2 linked regions of the Ketobacter sp. MCCC 1A13808 genome follow. The protein of the gene in region 2 interacts with the protein of the main gene of each other region in a pairwise test. Links are inferred from orthologs where the notes say so. Each region holds a gene or a part of one and is shown on either strand. Other genes may lie near its edges.

Region 1 (5,570 bases), on a different replicon or contig from region 2:
CCCCTTCTCCTTTTCTGTCCCTTCAATGGGTTGCAAGCGGCATGACGGGCTTGTGGCTCATGATCAAACTGATACAAGCGTTGGAGTGAATATAAATGGGTGTCATTGCAAAACGTTCTTCGATGACTTTTTTCTCGGATGGTAGCGACCATTATTGTCACCGGGTGCGCATCGTTTTGGCTGAAAAAGGGGTGGCGGTAGATGTTTTAGACGTGGATCCCGCAGAAAAACCGGAGGATTTGGCGTCTCTGAATCCTTATAACGAGCTGCCTACACTCGTGGACCGGGAGCTGACGCTCTATGAGCCGAATATCATGATGGAGTACCTGGATGAGCGTTTTCCTCATCCTCCGTTACTGCCAGTGTATCCGGTCGAGCGAGCCCGCAGCCGCTTGCTGATGCATCGAATTCATCGTGATTGGTGTGATTCTGTGGATGCTCTGATTGCCGGTTCTGAAAAAGAAGCTGTTCTTAACAAGCACCGCAAGGAACTGACGGATAATTTGGTTGCCATAGACGGGATATTCTCGGAAAAGCCGTTCTTTATGAGTGATGACTTCACGCTGGTTGATTGTTGTGTGGCTCCTATTTTATGGCGCCTGCCTTCCATGGGAATTGAGCTGCAGAAGTCTAAGGCGGGTAATCTAATTACGTACGCGGATCGTTTGTTTGCTCGCGAATCGTTCCAGGCTAGTTTGTCTGATGCTGAGCGGGAATTGCGTCTCTAAAGCTATACATCTGCCATGCTGCTGTTTCTCCGGCAGTGTGACGGGTGCTTCTATGAGTGTACAATGACACCAAGTCGCCCTTATTTTATACGTGCAGTTTACGAGTGGATTCTGGATAACGAATTCACTCCTTATCTGTTGGTGAATGCAGGTTATCCCCTGGTTCAAGTGCCCAGTGAGTTCATAAGCGAAGGCCGGATCATTCTGAATCTGGCCCCTACGGCTATCAGAAATTTGCACATGGGCAATGAAGAGGTTGAGTTTTCGGCCCGCTTCGGTGGCAAAGCGCGCAACCTTTACGTCCCGATTGGTTCTATTCTCGCCATTTATGCCAAAGAAAATGGCAAAGGCATGTTCTTTGATGAAGACGAAATTCCGCCCCCGGAGAATCGACGGGAGCGCACTAAATCTAAAGATGAGGACTCCACCAAACCAAGCGGAAAGCCCTCCCTCAAGGTGGTTAAATAATTCTCTGTTAAATATCGGTCCCGAATATTTCGCGATCAATCAGGTCACAAAATAGGTGTATCGCAAACAGGTGGCTTTCTTGTATGCGGGGTGTTGAATTTGAGGGCACACGAATCTCAATATCATCTCGCTGCATGAGTCGCGCGCAATCCCCCCCATCCTTTCCTGTCAATGAAATAACGAGCATGCCCCGGTCGTGGGCGGCTTGTATCGCCTGAACGATATTAGCTGAATTTCCACTACTAGTGAGCGCTAACAGGATGTCGCCTTCATGGCCGATGGCGCGGATTTGTTTGGAGAATATTTCGTTGTAGCTATAGTCGTTGGATATGGATGTGATCGTCGAGGAGTCCGTTGACAGGGCGATAGCTGGCAGTGCAGGACGTTCTCGTTCGAAGCGGTTCAGCATCTTAGTGGAAAATTGCTGGGCTATATTGGCGGAGCCTCCGTTCCCGCACGCCAGCACTTTGTGATCGCTTAGTAAGCATTGAACTATGGTTTCACTGGCGCTGGCAATGAGGGGGGGGAGTTCGTCCCGGCATTTGAGTTGAGTGTTGATGTTGTCATCAAATAGATCGTGTATGCGATCAACAAGCGTCATTGCGAGTTCCTTAATTCTGTGTGTTAACCATAAAACGCAGCTTTAACCCAGTCTATGGTGGGGGCGCCATCCAGAGGGCCGCTTATTCCTACTACATCAAACCGGCAAGATGGCCACCGGTCCCCAAAGTGTTGTTGTAGGAAAAAACTGGCTGTGCGTATCAGTTTGCGTTGCTTACTCGAGGTCACTGTTTCCAGCGGAGAGCCCAGTTCCGTATCCGCACGATAACGGACCTCGACGAACACCAGTGTTGAGTCATCCTTCATTACCAGATCAATTTCGCCGGTTTTGCACTGAAAGTTTGCGACGCAAAAATTCAGCCCGGCTTTGGTGAGGTGTTGACGGGCTAGATTTTCAGCTTGGTTTCCCGTGCGCTTTTTCTCTGTCAGAGGCTTCGGCAGTGGGGGTGTTTTGACTGGTCGGGGCATATCGTCCTTGTGCTCTTGGTATGACCGGCGTGCTTTCCATAACTTCCGTATCAACGATTTTAGGAAGAAGTTGTGGTCGACCCTTTTTTATAACGGCCCAACTTAACTCCCTGTGTACTCGTTTATCAAGGCCTACCGTTAAGTTTCCGGTCGCGCCGAACAAGCCGGCATCCGGTATCTGCGTGAGAAGTTGCAGTCTGGATTGCAGTCTGTAGGCGTCCACCCCCATCGCGTTCAGCCTGAAGTAACGGTGATCCGCTTTTGGCCAGGCTTTGTACATCGCCGTATGCAAAGCGTCTGGTTTTTCAAGTAACCAGGGAATGTCGCAAAATTCAATGCCATTTAAGTCGCGATCATTTTGGGGGGAGGGCTCCCCGCTGTAAATCTGTGAGCCGGCTATGACGGGGATATCTTGTGCGTAGTAGAAGTCGAGCAGCGGTCGTATCTGGCGCGCTTGCTCCGGAGAGGCGATCAGGAAAATGAAATCAATATCCTGGCGTCTTCGTGGTTGAAACTCAAAATCTTTGCCTATCATTCGCTTCAGTTGTTGCGCCCGCAACTCACTTTGATGAACCAGTAGCATTTGCTTGATTGCGTTTGCCATTTTGTCCTGGCTTTCAAAGCTGGCTGCGCTTGTAATTTCACCCTCAGCCGTCATCCATTGTTTTGTAAAGGCGGCGTAGGCTCGACTCCACCAGGGGTTGTCCTGGTATAAGACGGCCGCACGGCTGAAATTGTATTTTCTTGCATGATCGGCGACCTGTACTGCGTCGTCCTCAGGCGAAAGGCCAAACTGGTAAAGGTTATGAGGTGTTTCTGCATTCCCCAGCTCCTGATTCAGTGCGATGGTGGTAATCGGTAACTCATCCGGGCTTTGCGTTAGTGTGCGTAGGTTTTCTTTTTGTAGCGGCCCCAGAATAATGTCGGCACCTTCAGAAACCGCGCGCTGGTAAATTTGGGAAAATTGATTCACATCGTGAGTGTCATAGACACGAATGGTTAAGTCCTGTTTGCTCTCCGGACTGCTGGGCCGGTTGCGGAAGTGAGCGGTCATAAATCCGTTAAGTATTGCCTCTGCCGCTAAACGATATTTTCCTTGCATCGGTAGCAAAATGGCCACTTGCGTAGGGCGATTAGCGCTCAGCTCCTGGACAACTTTCAAGGCGCCCGGGAGGTTGGTAGCAGCGGGGTGAACCGGATATCGTTGTTGCCAGGAATTCAATGCATCGAGTTGGCGGTCAAGGTCGTCCTGCAGGCCTTTGTATACCCACGCTAACTCCAGCCAGCCTTGAATTTCAGGCACTGCGACGGTTTTCGATAGTTGTTCAAGCGTTTCTACTGGAACATTGACAAGGTCGCTCCAGATTTGCTCGTGGTTTTGTTCTGCAATTTCAACTTCCGCGAGCATGGGGCTGACAAAAATTCGTTCTCTGGCCGCGGCAAGAAAGTTACCGGTCAGCTCCCAGGTTTGGGCGCGGAGTAGGCTGATCTCGTTTAGAAGCTCTGTGTCCAGGTGGTTGGAAGCGGTAATCAGGCCCAGCTTATCGGTCGTGAGCAGTTCTTCTGCAAGCGGGTAATCGCCTTCAGCAATTGCGACCTTGGACAGAGCCAGCACCAGCCTGGCTTTGCTGGAGTCATCCAGGTTAGCTGGATTGATGGTGCTGAGTATGCGTTTGGCCTTTGCAGTTTTACTTTGTTCCAGTAACAAGGAGGAGGCTTCGATTAACAGCTTTTCCGATTCTGGTGATGAAAGCGTTTTTGCTCGTTTGAGCATTTGATTGATAGCGTTCGTTTGCGATGTTTCTGTTACAGGATCTTGTTGACCGATTGGGGGGCTAGGTGTACAAGCCGCCAGTAGCAAGCACCAAAGGGTTAGCGCAACTGTGGTAAGCTGTGTTAAATGACGTGAATTCATACTGGTATTAGGCTCGTAACGCTATGTCGACTGGAAGTTTGTATATTGTCGCAACACCCATAGGGAATCTCAAGGATATCACGTATCGCGCTGTGGATGTTTTGAAACAAGTCGACATAATTGCAGCGGAAGACACACGCCATAGTCGTAAGTTGCTTGATCATTACGGGATCGCTACGAAAATGATGGCCGTGCACGATCATAATGAAGCAGACAAAATAACCGCGTTGCTCGATGTGCTCAATCAAGGACAGTCGATAGCGTTAATCTCGGATGCGGGTACTCCCTTGATCAGTGACCCGGGTTATCGTCTGGTTCGCGGTGTGCGTGAGCAGGGGGGCAGCGTTGTAGCTATTCCAGGGCCTTGTGCTGCAATAGCGGCACTTTCTATTGCGGGGTTGCCCACCGACCGGTTTCTGTTTGTCGGCTTTTTGTCGGCAAAGCAGCAGGCGCGCCGGGCACAGCTGGAGCAATTTGTTAATGAGCGGGCGACGTTGGTTTTATATGAATCACCCAAGCGCATTTTAGATTGTATCGCGGATGCCGAGCTGGTTTTGGGTGAAGACAGGACGATGGCGCTGGTAAAAGAAATCACGAAAACCTTTGAAACAGTCAGGACGGGTACGGGTCGACAATTGAGGGATTGGCTGCTTGAAAGTGATGCCCACCGTAAAGGCGAATTCGTGGTTTTAATAGAGGGGGTGCAGGATGCAGGGCGGGTGCCTAGTATTGACCCTTCTGTATTGCGGGCGTTGAACCTGGCACATCAAAGTATGCCCTTGAAGAAAGCCTGTGCTTTGGTTTCCGAATTAAGTGGAGTGGCAAAAAACGCGCTTTATGAGGCCGCAATTGCAAACAGCAATGAATAATTGCTTGATTCCTTAACCCCTTAGGCGTATTTTGCTCAACTAGAGTCAGCCAGGCAGTCGCTCTTGATCAGGTTTGTCCTGGTCGGGGGAGGAAAGTCCGGGCTCCATAGGGTAAGGTGCCAGGTAACGCCTGGGCGGTGAAAACCGACGGAAAGTGCAGCAGAAAGTATACCGCCTAAGCCAGTTCGCTGGCCGGTAAGGTTGAAAAGGTGCGGTAAGAGCGCACCGCGCGACTGGTAACAGATCGTGGCGATGGAAAACCCCACCCGGAGCAAGACCAAATAGGAATCCATTGGCGTGACCCGCGCTGGATTCGGGTAGGTTGCTAGAGGCGCACGGTGACGCGCGTCCCAGAGGAATGACTGTCCACGACAGAACCCGGCTTATCGGCTGACTCTATATTTTTTGCCCGGATTGAGCCCCTGACGCTCAATCCGCCCCCGGTGTAATAACCATTGTTCTAAAAATTCCCTGCCTTATATCTCGAAATGTTCTCTGTCGCTTGAAGCCACATTAAGAGTGGCTTCTATCTGACTGTTTTGACTTATTTTTTTGTTCGCT
Region 2 (5,855 bases):
CCATCCAACAACCTAATTCGGACGCCGCGATATTTTTCATTGGATAAAATGGAAACCCTCGAAAAACACTGCTTCATCTCGTCTTTATCGCTGATAACAGTTTTATCACTATTTTTAGGTAAAACACGCTCATAATCAGGGAATTTCCCATCAATTAGCTTGGAGGTGAAGCGTAAATCCGTATCTTCTACTCGAATATGATTACTACTCAAGGATACCGAAACATCCGCGTCCATATCAGTGAACAACTTGGACAGCTCAAGCACGCCTTTTCGTGGAACTATAGCCTGCACAGCTTGGTCCACTTCGCATTGGATTTCTGCATTACAAAGCGCTAGGCGATGCCCGTCAGTGGCCACAGCCCGGAGTAAATTGGCTGAAACCTCAAATAGCATCCCGTTCAGATAAAAACGAACGTCCTGTTGCGCCATCGCGAAACCGGTGCGGTCAATAACCGATTTCAAATAACCCTGGTTAATGGAAAAACGGGTAGTACCACTGGCATCTTCCAGATTTGGAAACTCGTTTGAGGGCAGGGTAGCCAGGCTAAACCGGCTACGACCGGCCTTCACCAATAACTTTTGGTCCTCAAGAATAAATTGGACGCTGCTTTCTTCGGGCAATGATTTACAGATATCCAATAACTTTTTCGCTGGAACTGTAATTTCTGCATTTTCAAACTGTGAGTCGAGGGTGACACGAGCGACCAATTCCACTTCCAGATCAGTGCCAGTGAGCAATAATTGATCACCATCAATCACCATCAACACGTTGGAAAGCACCGGCAATGTTTGCCGACGCTCCACAACCCCGGCAACCTGTTGCAGAGGTTTTAATAATTTTTCCCTTTCAATGGTAAAATTCATAACCTACCCCATAAGTTAGTAATCACTAACTCTATGATGTTAACGACCTTAAAAGATTAGTATAGTCTTCTCTTACATCGGAGCTCTCTTCTCTTAGCTCCTTTATCTTGCGACACGCATGCAACACGGTAGTGTGATCCCGGCCGCCAAAGGCATCACCGATTTCAGGCAAACTGTGGTTGGTTAACTCCTTTGCCAGCGCCATTGCAATCTGGCGCGGCCGCGCAACAGAACGACTGCGTCGCTTTGACAAAATATCAGCCATCTTGATTTTAAAATACTCGGCTACGGTACGCTGTATGTTATCTATGCTAACTTGTTTTTCCTGCAGTGCCAGAAGATCTTTTAACGATTCTTTCACAAATTCCAGAGAGATCGGCTTGCCCGTGAAGTGTGCATTCGCTATCACACGCTTCAGCGCGCCTTCTAATTCCCGTACATTTGAACGTACCCGCTGGGCGACAAAAAAAGCAGCTTCGTCCGGCAAATTAATTTTAGCCTGTTCTGCCTTCTTCATTAATATGGCCACCCGGGTTTCTAGCTCCGGGGGCTCGACTGCAACCGTCAATCCCCACCCGAAACGCGATTTCAAACGTTCCTCAACCCCCATGATCTCTTTCGGATAACGGTCACTGGTCAAGATCATTTGCTGACCGCCTTCCAGCAAGGCATTAAAGGTATGGAAAAACTCTTCCTGGGAACGCTCTTTACCCGCAAAGAACTGGATATCATCAATCAATAGCGCATCGACCGAACGGTAAAAGCGTTTGAATTCATTGATCGCATTAATCTGTAGCGCTTTCACCATATCAGCAACAAAGCGCTCTGAATGCAGATACACCACCTTGGCATTCGGGTTCTGCGTCATCATGAAATTACCCACAGCGTGCATCAAGTGGGTCTTACCTAAGCCGACACCACCATAAAGAAAAAGAGGGTTATAGGCCTGTCCCGGATTCTCTGCAACCTGGGTAGCGGCAGCCCTGGCCAACTGGTTCGATTTACCTTCGACAAAGCTACTGAATATAAAGGAAGGATTAAGATTGGTTTTATGTTTAATCGTGCCGCCAACATCCACTTCACGTTTGGGCGGCTTAGGTCTGGTGTCCGGTAAATCCAGTTCACTTTGACCGCTGTTATCTGACCGCCGCGACACATCATGAGCTACCACGGTCACACTGCGACCGGACGGGCCGGTAGAGGTATCCACCACGGACGCCGTGGGCCTGCTTTGACGGGAACCGATCGCCAACACCACCGTCAACGGCTCTTCATCTATAGCAATCTCTCTCATCAATTCCGAAATACGGTTGAGAAATTTTTCGTTGACCCAGTCCAGTACAAAACGATTCGGCGCCAGCAGCCTTAATTGAGGACCGTCTTCCTCCGCCTGAAGTGGGCGAATCCACATATTAAACTGTTGCGAAGGCAATTCTTCCTGTAAACGGTCAAGGCATTGCCCCCAGAGCGAACTTCCCACTTGGCAGCCCCCGGTAAAAATCAGAAAAGGTAAATTGAAGAGGAATGATATACCCCGAATCTCGACTTATCCACAGCTGAGGAAAAGATTTTTTGACGCAGAATATTCATTTTTGGTTGAAAAATTTCGTTTGTGGATAAGTCCTGAACAAAGTACGTTGAATCCTGGGTGCGAAAAGTGGGTTAAATCGGGTTTTACCCACATGGTAAGGTTATCCACAATTCCATCCGCAGCTTTCGGTCAGCTAATACCGTTTTTTGCCACACAGTTATCATTCGTCTAACTATCTGTTTTAATTATATTTTAATAGGTTATCCACAGAAACTATCAACACTAATAACAACAATCATAAAAATATCTTTATATATATTAATATTATTATTACGACCTGTGGACTGTTGAAAACCCAGATGATTTTCCCCATTGACATCCGCATCCCGGCGCCATAGAATTGCGCCTCATTTTTCAGTGATGATGTTCTGTCCATCCGGACAAATAAACGTCATTTAACTCAAGTTAAAGTGGTTTCGACATGAAAAGAACATTCCAGCCCAGCAACCTGAAGCGCAAAAGAAATCACGGCTTCCGTGCTCGCATGGCAACCAAAAGCGGACGTCAGATTCTGGCTCGCCGTCGCGCGAAAGGCCGTAAGCGTCTGTCTGCGTAAGATGATTCGGTGGCGTGAGCCCATTTTCGTTTCAACGCCACCAAAGACTTCTCAACCCTAGCGAATTCAAACGAGTTTTCGACGGGGTTGAAGGTCGTATCAGTCATACCTTTTTCCTGATTCTTGCCCGCCGTAGCGATCCCGAACAACCCGCCAGACTAGGTCTTGTCGTTGCCAAGAAGCATCTCAAACGAGCAGTAGACCGCAACGCCTTCAAACGTATCATAAGAAACGAATTCAGACTGTCCCAATCCCAATTGGCTGGCTTGGATATCGTGATATTAGCCCGTCCAGGCAGTGCCCAGATCCCACAGAAAGACCTGGCAGCCCAAATCAATAAATATTGGCCGAAACTGGTGCAACGCTGTCATAATCCCCCAGCACAGAAACCTACGCCGCGGGCAGAATCTCCGAAATGAAACAAATCGCTCTGATTCTAGTCACCTTTTACCGCAACGCGATCAGTCCGCTGATGCCGCCCCATTGCCGTTTTCATCCCACCTGCTCCTGTTATGCAGAGGAAGCTATTCAACACTATGGCATTGCACGCGGCAGCCTGTTAACCTTGCGGCGGCTGTCTAAATGTCATCCTTGGCATGAAGGCGGCTATGATCCGGTGCCCGGAACAGATACCCATCCAACCCACACTCATCCAAAAGACAGTAAGTAACGATGGACTGGCAACGAACAATATTGATTGGCGCTTTGGCGATTGTCTCCTACCTGATGATTCTGCAATGGCAGGAAGATTACGTAGGCTCCCCCCAAGCGAAGCAAGCAGATACTAATACACAAAGTTATCCACAGCCTTCAGACGACGAAGCTGGAGACGTACCTTCCGAAGCCAGTGTCGCAACCGAAGATGTTCCCGTGGATCCGGCAGTCGCCACCGAAGCCCCAGTAGTTGACGCGTTAACCCCCGCCAAAGGTATGATCCTGGTCGAAACTGATGTGCTGAAGGTGACCATTAATCCGGTCGGCGGCGATATTGTGCACGTTGGTCTCAAGGATTATCCGGTTTCACTGGAACGGCCGGACGTTCCTTTTACTCTGCTGGATTCAACTTCTGCGCATACCTACATTGCACAGAGCGGATTGATAGGACCCGATGGTCCGGATAGCAGCCAAGCTGGAAGACCGCAATACTCGAGTGCCAAAACCTCCTACTCGATGAGTGCTGATGCGGCGCAAGGGGAAACTCTCAAAGTTGATCTGCTGTTTAATCAGAAAAATGGCACTCAGATCAAAAAGACCTTTACGTTCAGCAAAGGCAGTTACGCGGTAAACGTTGATTTCACCATCGATAACCAGAGCAATGCAGCCTGGCAAGGGCTAATGTACGGTCAGATCAAACGTGACGGCACGCCGGACCCGGGCGTAGACAGCAACATTGGATTTGGTTTGCCGACCTTTCTTGGCGGAGCCTATTGGGATCAGGAAAAACGGTATAACAAAATTAAATTCGATGAGATGGCTGAATCGCCATTGAATAAACGGATACCCGGCGGCTGGCTGGCGATGGTTCAGCATTATTTTATGAGCGCCTGGATTCCGAATCAGGAACAGACACACCACTACACCACCCGGGTTGCCAAGGGATTCAATATAATTGGCTTCACCACACCGAAAGTGTCCGTAGCGCCTGGTACCAGTGAAACCTTATCAGCGCAATTTTATGCGGGTCCCAAAATCCAAAAAGTGTTGAAAGAATTGTTACCGGATAAAGGGCTGGATCTGGTGGTGGACTTCGGTCCGCTATTCTTCATATCCGAAATTCTGTTCTGGTTCCTTCAGCTTTTCCATAGCTGGACGGGCAATTGGGGCTTCGCCATTATTATGCTAACGATGATGGTAAAAGGGTTTTTCTTCTACCCCTCCGCATTGAGTTACCGTTCTATGGCCAAGATGCGGAAGGTCGCGCCGGAAATGACCCGTTTGCGTGAGCAATACGCTGATGACCGGCAAAAGCTGTCGCAAGAAATGATGGGCCTGTATAAAAAAGAAAAAATTAATCCATTGGGCGGTTGTTTACCCATTCTGATTCAAATGCCGGTATTTCTGGCTTTGTATTGGGCCTTGCTGGAAAGTGTGGAATTGCGCCAGGCTCCGTTCATGCTGTGGATAAATGATCTATCGGTAATGGATCCCTATTTTGTATTGCCATTAATCATGGGGGGCAGCATGTGGGTGCAGCAAATGCTCAACCCGGCTCCGCCCGATCCGATGCAAGCCAAGGTAATGAAACTAATGCCGATCATCTTCACTGTGATGTTCCTTTGGTTCCCGGCAGGTCTGGTATTGTATTGGGTAACAAACAACGTCCTGTCGATTACTCAGCAATACGTCATTACCAAGCGTATAGAAGCGGAAGGCAGTACGTAACTTTTTGGTCAGGATTCGATAGCCAATGAGCGCCTATCCTAATGAGACCATAGCGGCACAAGCGACACCGCCCGGCCGGGGCGGTGTCGGAATTATTCGTCTGTCCGGCCCCCAAGCTGAAAGCATTGCCCGTATCCTGTGTAAAAAACAAAATTCCTTCCGCCCACGTCACGCCCATTTCTGTCGCTTTCACGATGAACAAGGCCATGTTCTGGACGAGGGCTTAGCGCTGTTTTTTCCAGGTCCGAATTCCTTTACCGGAGAAGATGTGGTTGAACTGCAAGGCCATGGCGGGCCCGTCGTCATGGGCAGTCTACTAAATCAGGTGGTATCGCTGGGCGCTCGTGTGGCCCGCCCCGGAGAATTTTCAGAACGGGCATTCCTGAACGATAAAATGGATTTGGCCCAGGCGGAAGCGGTGGCCGATCTGATTGATGCATCGTCCCAACAAGCGGCACGC

Evidence for each region.
Region 1: the proteins of dnaA (region 2) and FT643_RS03580 interact in binary tests that used the Escherichia coli proteins (3 or more experiments, as listed by UniProt). The link is inferred for Ketobacter sp. MCCC 1A13808 from one-to-one orthologs.

The regions. Positions count from the first base shown.
Region 1 is NZ_VRKW01000001.1:830,653-836,222, reverse strand. Bases 1-2,955 are described here. They hold FT643_RS03580 (phosphoheptose isomerase), read right to left. Parts: upstream 1,798-2,955; coding sequence 1,204-1,797; downstream 1-1,203. Other genes in these bases: FT643_RS03570 (penicillin-binding protein activator), read right to left, coding at 2,152-2,955; FT643_RS03575 (YraN family protein), read right to left, coding at 1,821-2,225; FT643_RS03585 (ClpXP protease specificity-enhancing factor), read left to right, coding at 792-1,196; FT643_RS03590 (glutathione S-transferase N-terminal domain-containing protein), read left to right, coding at 105-728. Outside these bases: more of FT643_RS03570, read right to left, coding at 2,956-3,999; rsmI (16S rRNA (cytidine(1402)-2'-O)-methyltransferase), read left to right, coding at 4,164-5,009. UniProt on the Escherichia coli protein: Required for the timely initiation of chromosomal replication via direct interactions with the DnaA initiator protein.
Region 2 is NZ_VRKW01000011.1:8,670-14,524, forward strand. The notes cover bases 88-3,063. They hold dnaA (chromosomal replication initiator protein DnaA), read right to left. Parts: upstream 2,278-3,063; coding sequence 898-2,277; downstream 88-897. Other genes in these bases: dnaN (DNA polymerase III subunit beta), read right to left, coding at 88-866; rpmH (50S ribosomal protein L34), read left to right, coding at 2,879-3,013; rnpA (ribonuclease P protein component), read left to right, coding at 3,028-3,063. Also shown: more of dnaN, read right to left, coding at 1-87; more of rnpA, read left to right, coding at 3,064-3,432; membrane protein insertion efficiency factor YidD, read left to right, coding at 3,429-3,683; membrane protein insertase YidC, read left to right, coding at 3,686-5,395; tRNA uridine-5-carboxymethylaminomethyl(34) synthesis GTPase MnmE, read left to right, coding at 5,421-5,855. UniProt on the Escherichia coli protein: Plays an essential in the initiation and regulation of chromosomal replication. Binds in an ATP-dependent fashion to the origin of replication (oriC) to initiate formation of the DNA replication initiation complex once per cell cycle.